3 regions of the Clostridium subterminale genome follow, and region 3 is predicted to be linked to each of the others. Evidence: riboswitches for the same ligand, from Rfam matches in the RefSeq annotation. Region 3 holds a riboswitch; each other region holds the start of a gene.
What was found. A riboswitch is a leader RNA that binds a small molecule or an ion and turns the genes downstream of it on or off. The one in region 3 is predicted to bind cobalamin.
Positions count from the first base shown of each region.

Region 1: linked by a shared signal. The riboswitch ahead of cobT (nicotinate-nucleotide--dimethylbenzimidazole phosphoribosyltransferase) and the one ahead of ABDZ93_RS08655 (hypothetical protein) in region 3 are both predicted to bind cobalamin.
Region 2: linked by a shared signal. The riboswitch ahead of ABDZ93_RS06580 (energy-coupling factor transporter transmembrane component T) and the one ahead of ABDZ93_RS08655 (hypothetical protein) in region 3 are both predicted to bind cobalamin.

Region 1 covers NZ_BAAACI010000007.1:235,709-240,597, forward strand. The annotation lists gene cobC (alpha-ribazole phosphatase) at 1-242, opposite strand, end outside; gene cobT (nicotinate-nucleotide--dimethylbenzimidazole phosphoribosyltransferase) at 304-1,377, opposite strand; cobalamin riboswitch at 1,537-1,709, opposite strand; gene ABDZ93_RS14790 (DMT family transporter) at 1,972-2,832, shown strand; gene ABDZ93_RS14795 (MGDG synthase family glycosyltransferase) at 3,070-4,164, shown strand; gene ABDZ93_RS14800 (polysaccharide deacetylase family protein) at 4,164-4,868, shown strand; gene ABDZ93_RS14805 (lysylphosphatidylglycerol synthase transmembrane domain-containing protein) at 4,871-4,889, shown strand, end outside.
Region 2 covers NZ_BAAACI010000002.1:153,775-158,663, reverse strand. The annotation lists gene asrA (anaerobic sulfite reductase subunit AsrA) at 1-427, shown strand, start outside; gene asrB (anaerobic sulfite reductase subunit AsrB) at 428-1,222, shown strand; gene asrC (sulfite reductase subunit C) at 1,237-2,199, shown strand; cobalamin riboswitch at 2,297-2,472, shown strand; gene ABDZ93_RS06580 (energy-coupling factor transporter transmembrane component T) at 2,698-3,582, shown strand; gene ABDZ93_RS06575 (ABC transporter ATP-binding protein) at 3,563-4,889, shown strand, end outside.
Region 3 covers NZ_BAAACI010000005.1:242,424-247,312, forward strand. The annotation lists gene ABDZ93_RS08635 (HD domain-containing protein) at 1-55, shown strand, start outside; gene ABDZ93_RS08640 (GNAT family N-acetyltransferase) at 117-545, shown strand; gene ABDZ93_RS08645 (HAD family hydrolase) at 564-1,355, shown strand; gene ABDZ93_RS08650 (DUF4269 domain-containing protein) at 1,362-1,940, shown strand; cobalamin riboswitch at 2,073-2,262, shown strand; gene ABDZ93_RS08655 (hypothetical protein) at 2,401-2,826, shown strand; gene ABDZ93_RS08660 (DUF1002 domain-containing protein) at 2,881-3,774, opposite strand; gene pepV (dipeptidase PepV) at 4,174-4,889, shown strand, end outside.

The DNA.
Region 1 (4,889 bases), on a different contig from region 3:
TTTCTTTCATTCAATCTAGAATCTACTATAAACTCTTCTCCTTCATATATTCTTTTAAGTGTATCCTTCGCCCTCTTCTTTTCACTGCAAAACACCTTATCAAAGTTTATATGCTTCAGTTTTCTTCCTACTAATTCAGCTTGTTTAATTCCCTTTGCTGTGAGCTCACAGTCTATTTCTCCATAGTAAGTCTTCTTTATATTTTCTTCTGTCTCCCCATGTCTAACTATATATATTTTCAATTACTACACTCCTTTATAAAAAGATGTATACCCAATAATCTATATACAACCTGTGCACATTCTATTGATTTCTTATATCTATATAATCTTTTTTATCTATACCAGCTTCATTAAAGGAATCCATATTATTCATAGTAAAAACAGCACTCTCTATTATTCCAAAGGCTATTGGACATCCACTACCTTCACCTAATCTCATTCCCAAGCTAAACATAGGCTCAAGTCCTAAAGTTTCCATTGCATATTGTGCTCCTGGTTCTGCTGAAAGGTGAGATGCAAACATATAATCAGAAGCCTTTGAATTTAATTCCTTTGCACAAATAGCTGCTGCTGATGATATAAGCCCATCAATTACCACTGGTACTTTATATATAGCTCCTCCTAAAAATACTCCACAAAGTCCAGCTATATCAAATCCACCTACCTTACTAAGCACATCTATTACATCATTTTTGTTAGGCTTATTTATTTCAATAGATTTTTTTACCACAGCCTTTTTATGAGACAATCCATCATCTGTTAGACCTGAGCCTTTACCTACTATTAAATCACTATCGATTCCTGAGAATACACTTATTATAGCTGCAGAAGTAGCTGTATTACCTACCCCCATTTCACCAGTTCCTATTAAATCATATCCTTGATTTTTTAGTTCCTTAACAACATCAATTCCTACCTTTATAGCTTTGATAGCTTCTTCCCTAGTCATTGCAGGACCTTTAATCATATTACTTGTACCATATCTAATCTTTCTGTTAATTATTCTAGAATCAGTAAAGTCCTTATCTACACCTATATCTATCACTGTAGTATCACTATTATAGTATTTGCTTAATATACACACTCCAGTAGTACCCTTCACAAAGTTTTCTGTAACTGTAGCCGTTACCTCCCTTGGGCATGATGAAACCCCTGATTCTTGAATTCCATTATCAGCACACATTATAACTATATTTTTCTTATTTATCTCTTTTATATGCTCACCTTTAATCCCACTAAGTTTAACAACAATATCTTCTAAGGCTCCTAAACTTCCTATGGGCTTACTTAAATGATCTATATAATTCTTAGAATTATTCATAACTTCCTTATCTGCATGTTCAATACTACTTAATATTTTTTTTAACTCTTCCACTCTTATCACTCCATCTAAATTTATTCTTTAAAATTTATTCTTTAAATAGTTTTATTATAACTAAAAACACCCTTATCCTCTAAGATAAGGGTGTTAATACACATAACTAAATTTATTAAACTAAAAAATAGTTTGATATACTCTTCCCTCCGAAGGTCTCAACTAACAAAGTTTTAGGCAGGTCTCCTGACTCACGGCTTATCCTCATCATTCCCTTCCCAGTGAATCACCAGTGGTATTATGACTTGTATCCGTACACAGTAGCGGGGGCTGCAGTGGATTTTAACCACTTTCCCTATTAAACTTAAAGTACCTTAAACTATTATTCATCTACTTTAAATTATATACTACTAGGATAACTTATTCAACAATCTTTATAGATTCCACTTATATTATATAAAACTATTAATTAAAATATAAATCAAATTTACATAACATTCGTAAATATCCCTATTCCCTTGAAAAATTTATGAAATAGTGGATAATTATAATTGATAAGTAATATCATTTGAATTGTATTTATAACTTTACTATAATACATAAACTGTATTTTAAAATAGTTTATAAAAATTAACTTAAGATTGGAGACGTACTATGAGTAATAGAATTAAAGGAATAATATTAATTATTTTATCTGCCTTCGGCTTTGCAATGATGTCCGCATTTGTAAAGCTATCTGGAGATTTACCTTCTATGCAGAAAGCTTTTTTTAGAAACATAGTTTCTTTTGTCATAGCCCTTGGAATGATTATATATCACAAAGAAAGATTCTTCGGTAAAAAAGAAAGCCAAAAGCTTCTTATTATGAGATCTACTTTAGGTACATTAGGAGTAATATTAAACTTTTATGCCATTGACCATTTGATTCTTTCCGATGCTAATATGCTTAATAAGCTAAGTCCCTTCTTTGTAATACTTTTCTGTGCTATCTTTTTAAAAGAAAATTTGCAACTAAGGCATATTGCTATTATCACTGTCGGATTTCTTGGATCACTACTTATTATTAAACCAGCTTTTAGTGTGGATATAATTCCTTATGTTATAGGACTTTCATCTGCCATATTTGCTGGAGCTGCCTATACCTGTGTTCGTGCCATTGGAAATCGTGAAAAACATTATACTGTAGTATTCTACTTTTCTTGTTTTTCCGTAGTGACTATTTTACCATTTATGATATTTTCTTATACGCCTATGACTTGGCTTCAATTTACCTACTTAATACTAGCTGGTATCTTTGCAACTATAGGACAGTTTGGAATTACTCTTGCCTATAAGTATGCACCTGCAAAAGAAATATCAATTTTCGATTACTCTAATATAATATTTTCAGCTATCATAAGTATGGTAATATTTAACCAATCCCCTGATATCATAAGTGTTTTAGGATACATAGTTATATTTTCGGCTTCACTTTACATGTTTATGTACAATAAAAAATTAGATAACCCTAAATAGTATTTTAAAAAGGGTTGTCTCAAAGTTAATTCTTTTGAGACAATCCTTTTTATTTTTATAACTAATATCTTTCTTTCTCTATTTTATATAGTAATTTATTATAAATTTATGTTAAATTTAATAATTTTCCCTAAATCTTTAATAAATCTTAATATTTATTAAAGGTATTTCTTAAGATTTACCGGGTAATATAAAACTATAGTAAAAATTATGTATGATTAATGGGAGGTTAAAAATATGAAAATATTAATTCTTACCGGAAAATTTGGTATGGGTCATTATTCAGTATCTAAATCTTTATGTGAAGAAATTAAATCTAAATATCCTAATGTATCTGTAGTTATAAAGGATGTTTTTGATTATGCATTACCAACTTACTCTAATACAATTTATAAAGCTTTTAATGTTATTGTAAACAAGGGAAGTATTTTTTATAATCAAGTTTATAAAATTACAGAAAATAGAAAGCATAACATAAGACCTGCATTTTTAAGTTATTTTCTTCCAAAACTTGGTGAACTTATTAAAGATACAGAACCTAATATTATTATTTCTACTCTGCCATTCTGCTCTCAATTAATTTCAAGATATAAGATGAAGTATAATCCTTCTTTACCTCTTATAACTTGTATAACTGATATTAGTAGCCATTCAGAGTGGATTAATGATAATACTAATTTCTATTTAGTTGGAAGTAATTCTTTAAAAAAGGATCTAATTTTAAAAGGTGTTCCTGAAAATAAAATATTTATTAATGGAATACCTGTAAAAGAAGAATTTAAAAAAACTATAACTAATAATTCTTCTAATGAAAAGCAGATCCTTATTATGGGCGGTGGATTAGGATTATTACCTAAGTCTCTGGAATTTTATGACCAGCTTAATTCCTTAGAAAATGTTAAAACTACAGTTATTACAGGAAATAATACCGAAATCTATAATATGCTTCATGGCAAATATGAAAATATTAATGTACTTGGATATACTGATGAAGTTTATAAATATATGCAGCAAGCAGATTTGATACTTTCTAAACCTGGTGGAATAACTCTATTTGAAAGTATTTTCTCAGAAACACCTTTAATTGCATTTAAGCCTTTTCTTCAGCAAGAAATTAATAATACTAATTTTATATTAAATAATGGTATTGGAAAAGTTCTTGAAACAAGTCCTGATAAATGTTTTGATAAAATAAAAAAAATTATCTATGATGATACAATACTAGATGTTCTTTCTAATAATATAAAAAACCTAAAAAGACAATTTGATTGTACAGTAATTGAAAAAGTATTACTTACTTTAGAACCAAACATGGATGGAGTGTGCGCTTAATGTACTTTACTACTTTAACAGCTATTATTATAATTATTTTTCTCATTCACTCAATCATACCAACTTTATACAACAAATATATAAATTCAAATATTATTAAATGCACTAATAAGGATAATGAAATAATGCTTACATTTGATGATGGTCCTGATGAAAGATATACTGATACTCTTTTAGATGTACTTAAAGAAAATGAAATTACAGCTACTTTCTTTGTTGTTGCTGAAAATGCTAAGAAGAACCCTGATATTATACATCGTATGCATAAGGAAGGCCACGCTATAGCACTACACTCTTTAGAGCATAAAAATGCTCTCTTTTATAGCTATAAATATACAAAAAAAGATTTTAAAAAGAGTATAGAAATAATGAGAAACTTTAATTATGAAATCAATTATTATAGACCACCTTGGGGGCATAGTAATATGTTTACAAACTTTTCTATGAAAAAGTATAATTTAAAAATGATTTTATGGGATGTTATGGCTGAGGACTGGAGCAAATATGCAACAATTGATTCCATATCTTCAAAGTTATTATTACGCACTAATGGAAATTCTATTATATGTCTACATGACGCAGGGGAAAATTCAGGTGGTGCTTTCAATGCGCCTCTTAAAACCATTGAAGCATTATCTGCAGTTTTACCTAAGTTAAAGTTAGAAGGTTATAAATTTATAACACCAGAAAGGTTAGGACAATAATTGTGGAAAAATCTATAAAAA
Region 2 (4,889 bases), on a different contig from region 3:
TGAAAATAATGTTAGCGTTAACATTCCAAAAGAAATTACTTTAGATGTTATGAAATCAACTATTTGGGATGAATATAATCAAAGATGTATTGCTTGTGGTCGTTGTAATTTTGTCTGTCCTACATGTACTTGCTTTACTATGCAAGATATTTTTTATCAAGATAATAGTAAAGTTGGAGAGCGTAGAAGAGTATGGGCCTCATGTCAAGTGGATGGATTTACTGACATGGCTGGAGGTCATAGTTTCAGACAAAAGAAAGGTCAAAGAATGCGCTTTAAGGTATTACACAAAGTATATGATTACAAGAAAAAATGGGGTTACCATATGTGTGTAGGCTGTGGTAGATGTGATGATATATGCCCAGAATACATTTCATTTAGTAACTGTATCAATAAATTGCAATCAGCATGTGATGAGGTGAAGTAGATGAATAAAAATGAATATATACCTTTTATTTCAGAAATAAAAGAAGTAATACAACATACAGAAATTGAGTATACCTTTAGAATGAGCTATGTTGGAGATGTAAAACCAGGCCAATTCTTTGAAGTATCTCTACCTAAGTATGGAGAAGCACCTATATCAGTAAGTGGTATTGGAAAAGATACTGTTAATTTAACAATACGTAAGGTAGGAAAGGTTACCGATGAAATATTCAGTAACTATGTAGGAGATAAATTGTTTTTAAGAGGACCTTATGGAAATGGTTTTGATATAGAAACTTACAAGGATCATGAGGTTGTAGTAGTGGCAGGTGGTACAGGGCTTTCTCCAGTAAGAGGAATTGTGGACTACTTTGCTAATAATCCACAGGATGCTAAAAACTTTTCTTTAATTTGTGGATTTAAATCACCAGAAGATGTTTTATTTAAAGATGATGTGGAGAGATGGAAGAATACTATAGACCTAATTCTTACTGTAGATAAAGCAGACGAGAATTATAAAGGGAATGTGGGAATGGTGACTAAGTATATTCCTGATATGGATATAAACGATATTAATGATGTACAAGTAGTTGTAGTAGGACCACCAATCATGATGAAATTTACTGTGGCAGAATTCTTAAAGAGAGGAATTCCAGAGAAGAATATTTGGATTTCTCAAGAGAGAAAAATGTGTTGTGGAATTGGAAAATGTGGACACTGTAAAATAGATGATACTTATATTTGCTTAGATGGCCCTGTATTTAACTATACAAAGGGTAAAGAGCTAATAGATTAATTGGAGGTGAGGATATGGATATAAACACTAAAAAACTTAAAAAGAATGCCTTTAGAGTTACAAAAACAAGAGGATTTACTGCATCAAGAATTCGTGTTCCAGGGGGGAAGATGGATGCTAAGTATTTATCTATGGTTCAAGAGATTGCAGAAAAATATGGTGATGGAACTGTAAACATTACTACGAGACAAGGATTTGAAGTACCTGGTATTAGATTTGAAGATATAGATAAAGTAAATGCTTTACTACAACCAATCATCGAAGGATTAGAAATTAATCAAGTAGATGAAGGCATGGGTTATTCTGCAGCTGGAACTAGGAATATATCTGCATGTGTAGGAAACAATATCTGTCCATATGCTAATTACAATACAACAGAGTTTGCTAAAAAGATAGAAAAGGCTATATTCCCAAATGACCTACACTTTAAAGTGGCATTAACAGGGTGCTCTAATGACTGCGCAAAAGTTAGATTAAATGACTTTGGAATAATAGGAATGACCGAACCACAATATGATATGAATAAATGTGTATCCTGCGGAGCTTGCGTAAAAGCATGTACAAGGAAATCCACTGGAGCATTAACTATGAATAACTATAAAATTCAACGTGATCACAAAAAGTGTATAGGATGTGGAGAGTGTGTAATAGCGTGTCCGACGGATGCATGGACTAGAAGTAGAGAAAAATATTACAAGCTTGTTCTTTTAGGTAGAACAGGAAAGAAAAATCCACGTATGGCAAAAGATTTTATAGCTTGGGTAGATGAGGAAAGTATCATAAAAATTATCTGTAATACTTATAACTATGTTAAGGAATATATAGATAAGGATGCCCCAGGTGGTAAGGAGCATATAGGATATATTGTAGATAGAACAGGATTCCCAGAATTTAAAAAGTGGGCAATGGAAGGAGTTAATCTATCGGATAAAACTATTGTTCAAGAAACCATGTACTGGGATGGAATTAAGTATTAAAAATAATATATTTTACTCACAATTGACTTTTGCCCCTTGAATGTAAATATTTGTTGTAGTATAATCATATTTGTAAAATTTGCGAAAATGAATAAAAAGTAAATAATGAAATATAGGTTTGATTTTATCAATTAAAAGGGAAGTAGGTGTAAATCCTACACGGTCCCGCCGCTGTAAAGGTGGAGTTTTGTACTTATACCACTGGGAAACTGGGAAGGTGTACAAAAACCATGAAACCTGAGTCAGAAGACCTGCCTGTGTTTTAACACGTAAACTCTGCGGAGAATGGAGTGGTGTAACACAAGATATTTATATACATATGTATACATAAATATATTTTTAATATATTCTTTGTATTTATATATTTTTATGATGTATATGATTGGTAATTATGATGTTATTTAAGTCCATTTAACTTAGAGTTAAATGGACTTTTTTTACGTTTAAATTTATTCGAAATAAGTAGTAAATTAATATTTATTAAAAGGAGGCGAAAAATTGAGTTTTAAAATAAGAAAGTTTGATTTTCATGTTTTAACATATATTATTTTATTTTTATCATTAATAATAATAATTTTTTCTAATGATAATCCAGCAGTGGTTTTCTCTCTATATTTTTATATATTTTCATTATTCATATATAGCGGAAACACATATAAATTAAAAAAAGTTTTAGTTTATTTTATACCCTTTGCCATATTTATAATTCTTCTAAATATGATATTTGTTACACAAGGTAGTATGGTTTTACTTCAAATTGGAAGTAAAAAATTTACCTTGGAGGCTTTGATATACGCATTAACAATGGCACTTAAGTTATTTGCAGTGGCCAGTCTCTTTATATCCTTTGAATTTATTATTGATTCAGATAGGGCAATTTCATATTTTTCAAGCAAGATGCCAAAATCAACTTTAACTCTGGTTATTGCTTTTAAGTTAGTTCCTGGTCTTAGAGATAGATTAAATAAACTTAAAGAAATTTATACAATTAGAGGAGTTGATTTTAATAAAAAGAGTTCAAGAGAAATGACTAAAAGCTATGTTCCAGTATTGTCAATATTACTTGAAAATTCTATGGAAAGTTCTTTCGATATAGGGGAAGCAGCTTTTGTTAGAGGATTTTTAAGTAATGAAAGAAGTACCTATGACAGACAGAAGTTTAGAAAAAAAGATATTTCTATTATGGTTTTAAGCGGAGTTTTATTAATAGTATATATATTTGCTCAATATAAAGGAGCTGTTGATTTCAAAATATATGATGGGATAAGTCTAGTAAATATATTTAACTATGGAACAACATCAATATTTGTGATAATTCTAGCTATTACATTATTAATTTTAAAATATAGTAGGGAGAAAGACAATGGAATATATAGAGATTGAAAATTTAAGTTATTCATATCCTCTAGAAGGAAAGAAATCTTTAAATAACATAAATTTAGGATTAGGTAGAGGAGATGTTTTATTAGTAGTTGGGAAATCGGGTTCAGGAAAATCAACTTTAGCTAAATCAATTACAGGTGCTGTTCCTCATTTTTACGGTGGTACCATATCAGGAGGAATTATCATTGATGGAGTATCGCTAGAAGAGATGAGCCATAGCGAAAGGGCAAAGACAGTTACAATGGTTTTTCAGGATCCAGAGAAGCAATTAATGATGAATAAGGTTCACCGAGAGATTGCTTTTGGACTTGAAAATATAGGGGTAAGTGAATCAACAATTAAGAGACGTGTATGGGAGGTCATGGAGTTTATAGGAATAACTGACCTGGCAGAAAGAGATATAACAACTTTATCAGGAGGGCAAAAGCAAAAGGTTGCAATAGCCTCTGCAGTGGCATATTTGCCAAAATGTATTATTTTTGATGAACCTTCCTCTCAGCTTGATGTTTCTGCGGCAGAAAGCATTGTGAATCTAATTAGAAAAATAAATGAAGAATTGGGAATAACAATAATAGTTATAGAGCAGCGAGTAAATAAATGGTTTGATATAGCTGATAAGATTGCCTATATGAATGAGGGTAAAGTTAATTTTTATAATAGTAGGTATGATTTTTATAAAGAATCTAAGGAAGAAGTTTTTAATTTTTTACCTGATTATTTGAAGTTAACAAAAAAACTTTCATGGGATGCCATGCCTAATGATTTCAAAGAAACTAGATGTAAAATCGATGATAAATATTCTGACATTGGATTAGAGTGTTTAGATTCAAAAACAGATAAAAATTATATTAAGAAACAAGCCTGCGAATATGGTAATAATGCAATAGAAATAGAAAAATTAAATTGCTATTTTCATTCAATTCATGCCATAAAAGATCTTTCATTAAATATTGAAAATGGAGATTTCATAGGTATTATGGGAGCAAATGGGGCCGGTAAGAGTACACTTTTAAATTCTCTTATTGGGCTTAAAGAGTATAAAGGTAGTATTAAGGTATTTGGTAATGAAGTGAAAAAATTAACTGTTAATAAGATGGCAAGTATCATTGGATATGTATCACAGAATCCAAATGATTATATATCAAAATCAACGGTGTATGAAGAATTAAAGTTTACAATGGATAATTATAATTCCTTTGATAAGGAAGAATTAGAAAAGGTTTTAAAAGATTTAGATATTTATGAACTTATGGATAAAAATCCAAGGGATTTAAGTGGAGGTCAAAAACAGAGGGTAGCCATAGGTT
Region 3 (4,889 bases):
GAGCAAAGAATATTATCAAGATAAAAGAAATATGATTCAAGCTATATTAAGGTAATTATGGTTGAGATGTATTATACATATTTAATAAGGTAGTAAAAAAATATGGAGGCCTTAATATGAAAATAGCAGAAATGAAAACTTCAAATTATGAGGATGTTTTTAAACTATGGACTTCTACCACTGGAATGGGTTTGAGAAATTTGGATGATTCTAAGGAAGGTATAGAGAAATTTCTAATGAGAAATCCTACTACTAATTTTATAGCTAAAGAGGATGGTAAAATAATAGGAAGTATATTATGTGGACATGATGGCAGAAGAGGATATATTTATCATACTGCTGTAGATATAAGATATAGAGGGAGAGGTATTGGGAAAAAGCTAGTTAATTCAGTTATTAATGCCTTAAAACGTGAAGGAATAAATAAAGCTACACTAGTTGTATTTACTAATAATGAAATTGGGAATGAGTTTTGGAGATCTATAGGATGGGAGAAAAGAGAGAATTTAAATTCCTATAATTTAAGTCTTAATAATGAAAATTAATTTAGTTGGGGGATTAATATGGATAAAAAGATTAAATTGATTATAACTGATTTAGATCGTACCTTTTTAAGGACAGATAAAAGTATTTCTAACTATAGTTTAGATGTTATAAAAAGATGTAAGGAGCAGGGAATATATATTGCTATAGCTACAGCTCGTTCAGAGCAAGCAGCTACTAATTACATTGATCTAATAAGACCTGATATTGTAATTTCTAATGGAGGAGCATTAGCAAAGTGTAGGGATGAGGTTATCTATAAATGTATGCTATCAAAAGAGGTATCTGATTCATTAATTAAGGATTGCGTTATGGATTTACAGGTGGGTGAAATAACTGTTGAAACTGAAAATGCATATTATTCCAATAGTGAAGAGATAAATAAACACGGTGAAGATTATATTCATGCTAAATATACTGATTATTCCAAACCACTAAATTGTATGACCTATAAAATAACAGTGGAAGTTTTAGAAAATAGTATTGCTGAAAAAATTGCTTCAAAATATCCACAATGTAGTTTTCTAATTTTCGTTGGAGAAAATTGGTGTAGATTTGCTCATAGAGAGGCAACAAAATTTAATGCTATTAATGAGATAGCTAAATATTTAAATATTAGCCTGGAAGAGATAGCTGCATTTGGTGATGATATTAATGACATAGGAATGATAAAACATTGTGGACAAGGTATAGCAGTATCAAATGCAATTAAAGAAATTTTAGATTGTGCATCACATATTACAGGAAGTAATGATGAGGATGGTGTAGCAGCTTTTATTAGTGAAAATTTCTTAGAGAAGGATGAAAACTAGATTAGTATGAAGAATAAAGATTTTACAAATATAAACTACCTTAAACAAGGTAATATAAAACAACAAAATGCATATAAAGTACTTAAGGAACTAGATATATTTAATGTTTTAAGAAAGTTTGATCCAATATTAGTAGGAACTATACCAATTAATATTGATATAGAAAACAGTGATTTAGATATAGTATGTGAAGTTTATGATTTTAAGGAATTTCAGAAGATAGTAGAAAATAAGTATTCTATGTTCAGCAAGCTTCATATAAGTAATAATAGTACAGATAATGAGACAATATTAACTGTAAATTTTTATGTGGAAGATATTGAAATAGAAATATATGCTCAGTCATTGAATAGTTGTAAGCAGAATGGCTATAGGCATATGGTAGTGGAAGATAGAATACTTAGATTAGGTGGAGAAAGAACTAGAGAAGAGATTGTTATCCTTAAGAAAAGTGGCTTAAAAACAGAACCAGCTTTTGCAAAATATTTAGGTATTGATGGAAATCCATATGATGAGTTATTGAAATTAGAAGAATATAGTGATAAAAAGATTAGGGATATGTTATATAATATTAGAAATAGCTAGTTAAATTTAGATATTTAACAATAAACATTAAAATAACTACTAAAACTTCTAATTTGGAAGAAAAACAATAGTTAGAGTTATAATTAATAGTTTGACATGAAAATAAGAAAGGTATAATATGATATTAACAATTGAATATTATGGAAGATGGGTTCAGTTATATTCTTTTATAGCTGATTAAAAGAGAAGTTGGGTGCAAATCCCACGCGGTCCCGCCGCTGTAAGAGAGGAGTTTTCTTCTAATATGCCACTGTTTTTATGGGAAGGCAGAAGAAAATAATGATACTCAAGCCAGAATACTTGCCTATTTTTTACGCTATAATTCTACGAGAGATGGAAGGGTGTGATTTAATCTATGATAAATAAGATTTAAGACCTTTTAGTTTTAGTAGCTAAGAGGTTTTTTATTTTAGCAGTAATAAAGCATTAAATTTAAATTATTAGCAAGGAGTGATTGTATATGAAAAGAGCACAATTTGATAAGGAAAGTTTATTACTAGTTATATCAGAAGTACCAAAGGTTTTAAAAAACCTAGATAATATTATAGATACAAACAATGAGAAAATAGATTTTTCGGAAGAGAACTTCAAGACAGAATTTACTAAGTTTATAGAACTTTTAGGAAAATATATGAGTAAATGCTTAGTAACCATAAGCGAGCCTTATAATGAAAATTTATATAGTGTAAGTATAGACAAATCAGTAGATGCTGGATTTTTTCCGCAGATATCATCTGAATTTTACAACTATTTGAAAAATTTTAGAAAATGTGACGAGTCTATAAAGAATGTATCCTATAATGAACTATATAAATTCTACGTGGATAACCATGACAACATAGATAAATTATATGACCATATGATAGAGTTTACTAACAAACTATAAAAAATAAACCGTACCTTAAAAGGTGCGGTTTATTTTTATAATTTAGCCTTCATTTTAGTTGAAAAGTGAACTGAAGAATTCGCTAATCCAGTTAAATAGTTTATCAAAGAAGCCTGAATCCTTAAGTTCTTTTCCTAGAGATGCCATCTCATCTTTAAACTTAGATGCACTTTTATCTAAGGTATCCTTAAGCTTAGAATAGTCTAAGTCTAGGTTGTTTATATCAGACATTAATGAAACCATATTGTTTTGAATAGTAGCACTTATATCTACATCATATTTATTTTCAACCTTCTCAACAATTTTCTTAATTTCTTCTTCACTAGACGGCTTGTCTTTTATAACGGCTGTCTTAACTTCATTGATGATTGCAGAAGCTTCTGTATCACCTATTTCTTCAGCTAAATCTAGGGATACATCTATTTCCTTTTGAGCAGCTTGCTTATTAGGTGTAGATAATTCACCACCCATTATATTCTCAGCACCAGCTAGAATTCCAGCAAGGGCTGATTCTCCAGTTACCTCAAAAGGAGCTGAGGCTGTAACCTCTGCATTCAATATACCAGAAGTAATTAATGCATTGGCAAGCATATCATTAGTTACTAGAGTTAAGTTAGAAGAGTTTACTGTTACGCCATTTTCTTTTTGTAATAGCTTAACATAGGCACTGGAATACCATCCACCTGTAAAATTGGTTAATTCCTTTTCATCAAGTCCAAATTGTTTTATTGCCATTTTACTGTCTACATATATAGCTTCAATATTGTCTGGAGCTTTAAAGTATTCTCTTAATTGAGCTTCTTGACTATCACTTAAATCTGAACCAAAACTTAGAATTTCACCACTTGGGTATTCACCATGAATATCTGCAAAGGCAGTTGTAGGTATAGATATACATGTGAGAATACCTAAAGTTATAGCTAACTTTTTAAAAAATTTCTTTGACATCTTAAATTCTCCTTATACTTAAAATGTAAGTAATACTACTTGTATCATAAAAACTAAATAGTATACTTATATAATTAATTATATATATTATATTTTATATTTATAGGATATAGAATAAATATTAATAAATTTGTAATAAACATTAGGTATCTTCAAAAAATAAATAAGTCATAATGCTCGTCTATTTTGTCTTATACTGCGTCAATAGAACCATTAGATAGTGCTACTATCTGCAGAACCTGTTTCCTTGTCTAACTCAAAATATACTTCTCATCTTTGACTTATTATTTATTTTCAGATGCCTTAAAGAGTAAATTAACTGTGACATCTATGGAAATAAAACAATTTTAGTATTAGAATGGAATTATAGTTAAATTTTAAAATAAAGGTGGGATTTGGATGTATAAAAATCAAATAGAAGAGTATTTTCAAAATCATAAAGATGAAATGTTAAATGACATATGTGATTTAATAAGAATAAGAAGTGATAGATCAGAGGCAAAAGAAGGTATGCCTTTTGGTGAAGGTCCTGCAAAGGCTCTAGAGTCTGCTCTAACTCTAGCAGAAAGCATGGGATTTAACACTAAAAATTATGATAATTATGTAGGTGCTATTGATTTTAATGATAAAGAAAAACAATTAGATATTTTAGCTCATCTAGATGTAGTGCCTGTTAGTGATGATTGGACAGTTACAAAACCTTTTGAACCAATAATAAAGGATGGCAGATTATATGGAAGAGGCTCAGCTGATGATAAAGGACCAGCACTAGCAGCCTTGTATGCTTTAAAGGCTGTTAAAGATTTAAATATACCTTTAAGTAAAAATGTTCGTCTTATTTTAGGTACAGATGAGGAATGTGGAAGCTCTGACATAGCATATTACTATAAAAAAGAGAATGAAGCACCTATGACTTTTTCACCTGATGCAGATTTTCCTGTTATAAATATTGAAAAGGGAGGACTACATAGTCCTTTTGAAAGTAAATTTGAAGAAGATAACAACCTTCCAAGAGTAATTTCTATGACAAGTGGAGTAAAGGTTAATGTAGTTCCAGATACTGCAATTGCAGTGGTAGAGGGCTTCTCAGAGAAAGAAATAAATAAATACTGTGT